DNA from 3 places in the Lichenicola cladoniae genome. Region 2 is predicted to be linked to each of the others. Evidence: predicted binding sites of a transcription regulator. Region 2 holds the regulator's gene; each other region holds the start of a gene.

Region 1 (3,279 bases), 1.6 Mb from region 2:
ACCTGTTCGGGTGCGACGTTGTCGATGGCCAGCCGGCGGGCGGCGTCGCGCCAGCCGGCGAAGTCTACCTCATGGGCAAGAATGACGCTCTGCATGGAGCACTCAAAGCAGGGCGAGCTGCTTGGGTTGCGGCGCCAGCCGTTGCGACAGGCGTGCGCTGTCGAGTTCGTGCGCGGGCTTGTGGTCGGCGGTGATCACGAACACCGCGAGCTTGGCCAGCGACAGTCGCAGCCGCGCTAGATCGTCCATGCGCAGGCGCTTGTGCCGCCGCACCTGCAGGATGCGATCCACCGACTTCACGCCGAGGCCGGGCACACGCAGCAGCAACTCGCGATCGGCGGTGTTGACGTCGACCGGGAACATGGCCCGGTTTTCCAGCGCCCAGGCGAGCTTCGGGTCGTGCACCAGGTCGAGATTGCCGTCCGCATCTGTTGCCAGTTCCTCGACGCCGAAGCCGTAGAAGCGCAGCAGCCAATCCGCCTGGTAGAGCCGGTGCTCGCGCATCAACGGCGCCGGCTTCAACGGCAGCGCCGACGAGGCATCCGGGATCGGACTGAACGCCGAGTAGTAAACTCGGCGCAGGCCGTATGAGCCGTACAGGTTGCTGCTCATGCGCAGGATGGTGCGGTCCGGGCTCTGGTCGGCCCCGACGATCACCTGCGTGCTTTGCCCAGCCGGTGCGAAGCGCGGAGGCTTGGCCCCACCCGGCCTGGTCTTCTCGCGCGCAGCATCGATACCGAGCCGCATCCGGCCCATCGAGCGGCGGATACCGGCCATGTCCTTTTCCGGCGCGTAGTCCTTGAGTGCCGCTTCGGTCGGCAGCTCCACGTTGATCGAAAGCCGGTCGGCCCATTTCCCGGCTTCCTCGAGCAGCAACGGATCGGCGTCGGGGATGGTCTTCAGGTGGATGTAGCCACGGAACCCGTGCTCGACCCGAAGGGTGCGGGCGACGCCGATCACCTGCTCCATGGTGTAGTCCGGCGAGCGGATGATGCCCGACGACAGGAACAATCCCTCGATGCAGTTGCGCCGATAGAAGCCGAGCGTCAGCTGCACCACCTCGTCGACCGTGAAGCGGGCCCGCTTCACCGAGGAGGAAGCCCGGTTGATGCAGTAGGCGCACTCGTAGAGGCAGAAATTGGTGAGCAGTATCTTCAGCAGCGAGATGCATCGCCCGTCCGGGGCATATGCGTGGCAGATGCCCATGCCCTCGGTCGAGCCGATCCCCTTGGTCGCGCCGATGCTGTCCCGCTTCTCCGTGCCGCTCGAAGCGCAGGAGGCGTCGTATTTCGCGGCATCCGCGAGGATCTCGAGCTTGGCGAGCAGGTCCATCATTAGTTCCTGTTTCGTTCTAATCCGCCCTGGACGGTGAGGCAAGCCGCCGTAACCGATGTCGCCGGTATCTCCGGAGCGTTTTGCAGAAGTGGTTTGCAAGCTGGCACAGGTGGAGGGGCGATCAGCCTTGACCGGCCTCGGCGACAGAAGGCAGGAAATACGCAACGCGTGGCTTGGCAGAAGGATCAACGGCCCATGTCCGACACCGGTATGCTGATGCAGGCAGCGGATCGCATCGAGGCATGGTTTGCCGACACATGGCCGGTCTGGATCGAACGGGGGCTGGACCGGAACGGGCTGTTCTATGAGCAGTTCGACGCGTCGGGCCGGCCCGACGACCTCGCGCCGCGTCGCATGCGGGTGCAGGGGCGGCAGCTCTATTCGCTCTCGCGCGCGGTCGCGGCCGGCTACGACTCGGCCAAGCCTGTGCTCGACCGTGCCCTGGTATCGATCGAGGCCCATTGCTGGGGTGCAGTCGGCAACCAGGGGTGGATCCACCTCATGGCGCCCGACGGAACGCCGCTCGACACCCTGCGCGATACCTACGACCAGGCCTTCATGCTGTTCGGCCTATGCGGCGCGTCCGAGGCCGGGCTGCCGTATGCCCGTGTTTTAGCCGACCGCACCCTTGCCTTCATCGATGCCGAACTGCTGGATGCCCGCGACGGCAGTTATCGCGAGGGCGCGCCGGCCAGCCTGCCGCGGCGCGCCAACCCGCACATGCACCTGTTCGAGGCGATGCTCGCCTGGTTCGCCCATACCGGCGAACGACAATTCCTCGACCGGGCGAACCGGATCGCCGGCCTGTTCGAGACCGCGTTCCTCGACCGCGGCAACGGGACGCTGACCGAGTTCTTCACCGAGGATCTTCGACCCGCGCCAACGCCGGCCGGTGACGTGGTCGAACCGGGGCATCACTTCGAATGGTCGTGGCTGTTGCATCGGCTGGCGACGCTGGGTGGTCGCGACCTGCTCGACGAGGCCGGCATCCTGCATCGATGGGCCGTCCAGCACGGTCTCGACCACGGTCTTCTTGCGGTCGACGAATGCGATCGCCTGGGGCGGCAGATCCGAAAGACCCGTCGCATCTGGCCGCAGACCGAACTTATCAAGAGCCGGCTTGCGAACGACGAGCCCGAGATCGCCGCCACCGTGGCGATCGCAATGCTCGATACCTATCTGGCAACCGACACGAAGGGGATGTGGATCGACCAGTTCGACCATGCCGGAATGCCGTGCGACACGGTCGTGCCCGCGAGCACGCTCTATCATCTGGTCGTCGCGTTCGAGGATCTTCTGAGAGTGGCCGGCAGGCCTAAACGCGTGTCGTCGGCCTGATCAGGTGCGTGCGCCCACGTGCTGGCTCAGGAACTGGTCCGGCATCTGGATGCGGGTGATCTTCCACTGCCACTTCTCGATCCGCATCGACACCGTCACCGGAACCGACTTCGGATCGTCGTCCAGCCGGACCGAGGCCTCGAACTGGCTCGGGCCGATGAAGCGCACATGGTCCACCCGTCCCAGCATCGACAACGCCCCGGAACCGGTCGCATGAGCGGCCCGGTCGGCAGGGCCTGCATGGACCAGCATCGCCACCAGATGCTCGGGGGTGATGACATCATCCACGACGTGGGAAACGATGGTGGTGGCGAACGACGTGCCGAAGTCCGGAAGCTCGTCCTGTGCGGCCGCCACATGGGTGGAACTGGCCAGGCTCACCGTCGCGCCAGGACCGAGATCGCTCTTGAGCCCGCTCCGGACCGTGCGCCAGTCGAGCGCCCCCTGGACCGTGGTGACATCATGGTTCTGGAGCGCGGAAGCGACCGACCACAGGGTCACGAATGGCGATGCCGCATACAGGCTTAGCGACGCGACCAGGCAGGCGAACGGGATGCGGGTCGTGCGCAGGAGCCGGTTCCGGACGGATCGACGTGTCATCGCTTC
Region 2 (3,279 bases):
CCCTAAGGTCGGGCGGGCAGCTACCCTGCCTGTGAGAAGACACAGTAGAAGGGGGCGGATAAGGCTTCGACCGGCAGCTTTCCCGGAAGGATTCGAGCGCGATGTTGAGTGTCGACGAGGCAAGACGCCGGATCCTCGAAGATTTGCGCCCTTTGCCGGCCGAGATCGTTTCGATCCTGGACGCCTGGGGACGGGTCGCCGCGGCTCCGTTACTGGCTCGGCTCAACAACCCGCCGAACGACATTTCGGCGATGGATGGTTATGCGGTCCGTAGTGCCGATACCGTCCCGGGCTCGTTCCTGAGCCTGACTGGCGAGGCCCCGGCAGGACATCCGTTTGCGGGAACCGTCGGCCCTGGCGAGTGCGTCAGGCTGTTTACCGGCAGCGTCATGCCAGACGGTGCGGATTGCGTGCTGATCCAGGAGAATGCCGAGCGCCGGGAGCAGCAGGTCGAGGTCCGGGAGGCGGTGACGCCGGCGCGTCACATTCGCCGCCAGGGACAGGATTTTTTGGTTGGCGACGTGCTGGTTCCCGCCGGGCGGCGCCTCGGTGCCCGAGATGTCGGCGTTGCCGCCGCCGGAAACCATGCCTGGGCCACGGTGCATCGGCGGCCGCGAATCGCACTGCTGGCTACCGGCGACGAGCTGGCGCTGCCCGGCGAGCCGATCCCCCCCGGCGGTGTCACCAACTCGAACACGCCGATGCTGGCGGCCCTGGTCCGTGCTGCGGGCGGCGATCCGGTGCTGCTGCCGCTGGTCAGGGATGATGCCGACGCGATAGCCCGCGCGACCGATGGGCTGGCCGGCATGGACATGCTGGTGACGATCGGGGGCGCCAGCGTCGGCGATTACGACCTGGTGCAGACCGCGCTCGCCACGCGTGGGCTCCAGGTCGATTTCTGGAAGATCGCGATGCGGCCCGGCAAGCCGTTGATGCATGGTCATATCGGGGCGGGAGATACACGGATCCCGGTGCTGGGACTGCCCGGGAACCCGGTATCGGCGCTTGTGTGCAGCCTGCTGTTCCTGATCCCGGCCCTGCAGGCGCTGTCGGGTGAGACCGTCTTCGATCCGGCCGGCGGCCTGGAACGCGAGCATGCCAGCCTGGCCACGCCGCTCGAGGCGAACGATCAACGGGCGGACCATCTGCGGGCGTCGCTGACCAGGGCCGCCAACGGCGCGTTCGTCGTGACACCGTTTTCTCGCCAGGACTCCGGCATGCTCCGCCGGCTGGCCGATTGCGAGGCGCTGATCCTGCGCGCACCACATGCACCGGCTGCGGCTGCCGGAACTGACGTCGAGATCCTGCGGCTCGACCGACTTGGCATCTAATGCATTGACCTAACACACTTGACCTGTGTGGAAGAACCAACCTAGAACGGTTGGAGTTGCCGCTTTGTTCTATGCGCTCGCGAACTGGTGCGGGACGGGGCATGCATGGCGGACGGAGACACCACGATGCTCACGCGCAAGCAGCACGAGTTGCTCGGCTTCATCGACCGGCACCTCAAGGAGACCGGGTTCTCGCCGAGCTTCGACGAGATGAAGGACGCGCTCAACCTGAAATCCAAATCCGGAATCCACCGGCTGATTTCGGCGCTCGAGGAGCGCGGTTTCCTGAGCCGGCGGCACCATCGGGCCCGCGCACTGGAAGTGCTTCGCCTGCCCGAAACAGGCGGCCGGGACGGGATCACGGTGTTCCTGCCGGAGCAGGACCTGACTGGACTTGCGCTTGACGCTGGCGGTGCGGTGCCGGCTCCGCTCGAGGAGCAGCCGGGCTTTGCGCCCAACGTCATCAAGGGCGATTTCAGCCAGAGGCTTCCCGGAGTGCGAGCGGCGCCAGGAGTGGGTGCAGTCCAGCTTCCACTCTATGGACGGATCGCGGCCGGACTGCCGATCGAGGCCCTCCGTGATACCGGGATGCATGTCGAAGTGCCGCTGGCGTTGATCGGCAGCGGCGAGCACTACGCCCTCGAAGTTGCCGGTGACTCGATGATCGAAGCAGGCATTCTGGACGGCGACACCGTCATCATCCGCCGGTCCGACAGCGCCGATAACGGCCAGATCGTCGTGGCCTTGATCGACGACGCTGAGGTGACATTGAAGCGGCTCCGCCAGCGCGGCAATGCGGTGGCGCTGGAGCCGGCGAATGCCCGGTACGAGACCCGTATCATTCCGTCCGACCGCGTCCGGGTTCAGGGCCGGTTGGTCGGGCTTCTGCGGCGCTATTAAATCCGGCTGCCGGCATGAGCCTGGACAGGCGGCCAATCGCCTCCGCGTCCAGGTGATCCTGTAGCGGGATCTCGGCGAGGATCCTGATCCCGCCATGGCGTTCGAGGGCGCTGCGGTTGCCGGGTGAAACCGGACCGTTGAGAACGACGCCGGCGATGGCGATGCCCCGGTGCCGAAGCGCCGCGATGCTCAGCAGCGTGTGGTTGATCGTCCCAAGCGTGCTCCGGGCGACCAGCACCACCGGAAGGCCGAACAGAGCAATCAGGTCGATCATCAAGAGCCCGCCCCCGACCGGCACCATCACTCCCCCTGCCCCTTCGACCACCAGCGGCCTCGTCCCGGCTTGTTCCGGCAGGTCGAGCCGGGTCGGGTCGAACACCACGTGCGCGACGGCAGCCGCGTCCTCGGGCGACAGGGCGGCGCCAAGCGCCAGTGCGGGCGGATGCAGACGCGCCTGATCGATCCCGGTCAGCCTAGCCACCGTTTCGCTATCGCCGGGTTCCTCGTCGAGCCCGGTCTGCATCGGTTTCCAGTAGTCGGCGTCCCAGGCTTTAACCAGGCAGGCCGCCACCAGCGTCTTGCCTACTCCGGTGTCGGTCCCGGTCACGAATACGCCGCGCCGAGGGGCTTGCAGGATGGTGCCGTAGGCGACCCAATAGGAGGCGGTGCTCGCGTGGTCGGCCTCGAAACGGCGCAGCACGCGCCGCATCGAGCCTGGCCCGAGCGGCCGACTCCCGGCGGATGGCTGGTGCGCCCCGATGCCGCGCAGGGCGCGAACGAATGCGAGCCCGGTGGGATGGCCGATCGCAACGGTTTCCGTATTCCATCGACCGCCGCACGCCCGAAGCAGCCGGTCCGCCTGGGGATACTCGGGACCGCTATCCACCAGCCCCTCGCTGCGATGCGCATCGCGCCATTCCGACAGGCTGCCGGCGACCAGGGTCGAGAGATGCAGATGTCCACCCGGTGCAAGCAGTCGCGTCAGCTGCAGGATCGCGCCGGCCGGATCGGCGAACCACTGGAGCGCCAGGCTCGAGCAGATCAGGTC
Region 3 (3,279 bases), 1.5 Mb from region 2:
TCCTGCGTCCGCAGGGTGCCAATCCGGACGGGTGACAGGTTCACCCCGACCGCGATCGGCTGCAGGCCGTTCTTCTGCCAGATCATCGCATCGAGGCAGGCGCGCCGCAGCACCCAGTCGTCGATCTCTCCACCGAGGCCACCCTGTTCGGCGATGACCAGGAAATCGCCGGGCGCCAGCAGCCCGTCGACCGGATGGTTCCAGCGCAACAGCGCCTCGACCCCGGCGATGCGCCCGGTCAGCAGGTTCATCTGCGGCTGGTAGTGCAGCACGAACTCGTTCGAGCGCAACGCCTGGCGCAGTTCCCGGCGTATCCGCTGGATCCGGCTGATGCGCTCGTTCATGTCGGTGACGAAGAAGCGGTAGCTGTTCCGCCCCTCGGCCTTGGCCTGGTACATCGCCAGATCGGCGTTGCGAATCAGTTCCTCGGTGTCGGTGCCGTCGGTCGGGAAGATGGTGATGCCGATGCTGCCGCTGATCGTGATCTCCTGGCCGTTCTGCATCGAGGGCTGGCTGATCCGCGCGATGATCCGCGCCGCCAGTTCGGCCGCCTGGTCCGGGTGGTCGATCTGGGTCTGCAGGATCGCGAACTCGTCGCCGCCGATGCGCGCCACGGTGTCCTGCTTGCCGGCGCAGGCAATCAGGTGGGCCGAGACGGTCTTCAGCAGGATGTCGCCGAGATGATGGCCCATCTGGTCGTTGACCTCCTTGAACCGGTCGAGGTCCAGGTAGTGCAGCGCGATCAGTCGTTCGGCCCGTCCGCCGCGCGACAGCCTGTGCTGCAGGCGTTCGCGCAGCAGCGCCCGATTGGGCAGGTCGGTCAGCGGGTCGTGGCTGGCCACATGCTGCAGGTGCTGCTCGGCGCGCTTGCGTTCGGTGATATCGAGCGAGGTGGTCAGCACGCTGCCGATGTCGCCGGAACCGTCCCGCAGCGGCGATTTCGTGGTGAGCAGGATCCGGCGCCGACCCTGCTGGTCGGTGACTTCCTGTTCGAAGGCCTGCAACGGCTTGCCACTCTTGAACACAAGCAGATCCAGCGACCGGCTGCGTTGCTGGTAGTCATTGCCGAACGACACGGCTCCGGACCCGAGCCTTTCAGGCTGGTCCGCGTACTGGTCAGGCACGCGCCGATCGGGTGCACCGTGGTCGGTCAGTTCCGACTGCGACGCGTTGATGAACACGATATGGCCGTCCCGATCGGCCGCGCTGATGAAGGCCGGCACCGTATCGATGACCTGGGCAAGGGCTTCCCTGCTGTCACGCATCAGTTTCTGGTGCGAGAGCTCGCTGTTCTTCAGTTCCAGCTCTAGATCGCGTGCACGGGTCTCGATGATGCGGTGCTGCCGATGCATGCGGAGCAGGTTGCGGCCGCGCGTAATGAACTCGGCATGGTCCACCGGGCTCTGCAGAAAGTCGGTGGCACCCGCTTCGAGCGCCTGCAGGCGAAACGACCGGTCATCGTAGGCGGTGATGACGACCACCGGGATGTCGGCGCAACCGGGGCAGGAACGGAACCGCCTGGTGAACTCCGCGCCGTCCAGATGCGGCATCTTGAAATCGGTCACGACAAGGTCGGGCTGCACCGTTTGCAGATGATCAAGCGCTACCAGAGGGTCATCGAAGGTAACCACCTCGATATTGGTCTCCAGAGCAGCAGCAAGGCGCGCGTAGATGTTCCTATTCGTGAGACGATCGTCGAGTATTGCGATCAATGACATGGTGTCGCGCGCATCTCAGGGATTTCCGTCTTCATCATGCGCCGTTCTGGCCCAGGTCGTCCTTGTTTCTATTGTGTCTTTCGCCCGAATTATAGCTGTTCCGACCGGGAGCGCCGTCCGTAACCGGTCTTTGTGCCGGCATTGCACGCCCATGCGACCGCCAGGCTTGACCCATGCGGCTTTGTTCCCATTTTGTTCTTGTGTCCGGAGGCGAACGGCAGGACACTCCGGTGTCATGGGCGTCCCGTCGAGGAGAGCGCAATATGTTGCAACAACTGAGCGATACGGCCGGATCGGCGCCTGCGATACGCAAGGGTCGCGGCGTGTCGGGCAATGTGGGGAACCGGTTCGACCGGCTCGGGTCCGAACCGTTCGACGATGGCTGGTCCACCATTATCGAGGAACAGCAGGCTCCGCCGCCGGTCTCCACCACTCTCACGCCGGATCGAAGCCGGTCCGCCTTGTCCTGGAACGACAGCCCCGACCTCGGTTTCGACCGGTCGATCAATCCCTATCGCGGCTGCGAGCATGGCTGCGTCTATTGCTACGCCCGGCCCAGCCACGCGTATCTCGGCTATTCGCCCGGGCTCGATTTCGAGACCAGGCTGACTTTCAAACCCGAGATCGCCCGGCTGCTGGAACGCGAGCTGAGCAAGCCCGGCTACGTCCCCCGGACCGTGGCGCTGGGTTCGAATACCGACCCCTACCAGCCGGTCGATCGCACCCTGAGCCTGACCCGCCAGGTGCTCGAAGTCCTGGAACGGTTCGGCCATCCGGTCAGCATCGTCACCAAGTCGGCCGGGGTGGTACGCGATCTCGATATTCTCGAACGGATGGCCGCGCGCGGGCTGGTGCGGGTCTGGCTGTCTGTCACCACGCTCGACCCGGCGCTGGCACGCCGGATGGAACCCCGCGCCGCCACGCCCGAGCGCCGGCTGGCGACCATCTCGCGGCTTGCCGAAGCCGGTGTGCCCGCCGGCGTGCTGGCTGCGCCGATGATCCCCGGGCTGAACGATGCCGAACTCGAGCGCATTCTGGCCGCGTCCGCCGCCGCCGGCGCGTGTGACGCCAACTACACGCTGCTGCGGCTTCCGCTCGAGCTCCGACAGATGTTCGAGACCTGGCTGCAGCAGCATTATCCGCAGCGCGCGAAACACGTGCTCAACCTGATCCGGGAGACACGCGAGGGAAAGCTGAACGATATCCGCTTCGGCCAGCGCTTCTCGGGGCAGGGGCCCTACGCGGACCTTCTGGCTCAGCGGTTCAGGCGGGCGGCCAGGCTGCACGGGCTAACCACCGGCGCCGCCCTCAGCACCGATCATTTCACACCTCCCGCCCAGGTTCCTGCGGCAGGCCTGCGACAGAAGGAGAGTGCACAGCTCGTCCTGTTCTGAGACAGCCGGTTTCGGTATGAGCAATCTGCTCCGGTCGCGGGGCGGAGGTGCGGATGCCACGAGCCCAGCCGACGGCCGACCTCAGGGGCAGGTCCGTGCTCGGGTCGTTCTTTCACGCGCCCGATCCGGATGCCGCGCCGCTGCTGGCTTCGGCGCTGATCGAGATC

The links. The regulator LexA, encoded in region 2, represses DNA repair genes until DNA is damaged. The targets are predictions, from matches to a motif close to TGTTCTANNTANGTTC.
Region 1: HN018_RS02020 (putative DNA modification/repair radical SAM protein) is a predicted target of LexA. The motif match lies at 1,337-1,352, and genes of this name have one in related genera.
Region 3: HN018_RS16175 (PA0069 family radical SAM protein) is a predicted target of LexA. The motif match lies at 1,901-1,916, and genes of this name have one in related genera.

The regions. Positions count from the first base shown of each region.
Region 1 covers NZ_CP053708.1:476,605-479,883, forward strand. The annotation lists gene HN018_RS02015 (UdgX family uracil-DNA binding protein) at 1-95, opposite strand, end outside; gene HN018_RS02020 (putative DNA modification/repair radical SAM protein) at 103-1,332, opposite strand; gene HN018_RS02025 (AGE family epimerase/isomerase) at 1,531-2,673, shown strand; gene HN018_RS02030 (DUF2939 domain-containing protein) at 2,674-3,273, opposite strand.
Region 2 covers NZ_CP053708.1:2,080,656-2,083,934, reverse strand. The annotation lists gene HN018_RS09635 (molybdopterin molybdotransferase MoeA) at 102-1,331, shown strand; gene lexA (transcriptional repressor LexA) at 1,458-2,231, shown strand; gene bioD (dethiobiotin synthase) at 2,170-3,279, opposite strand, start outside.
Region 3 covers NZ_CP053708.1:3,570,231-3,573,509, reverse strand. The annotation lists gene HN018_RS16180 (EAL domain-containing response regulator) at 1-1,718, opposite strand, end outside; gene HN018_RS16175 (PA0069 family radical SAM protein) at 1,982-3,112, shown strand; gene HN018_RS16170 (amidohydrolase family protein) at 3,166-3,279, shown strand, end outside.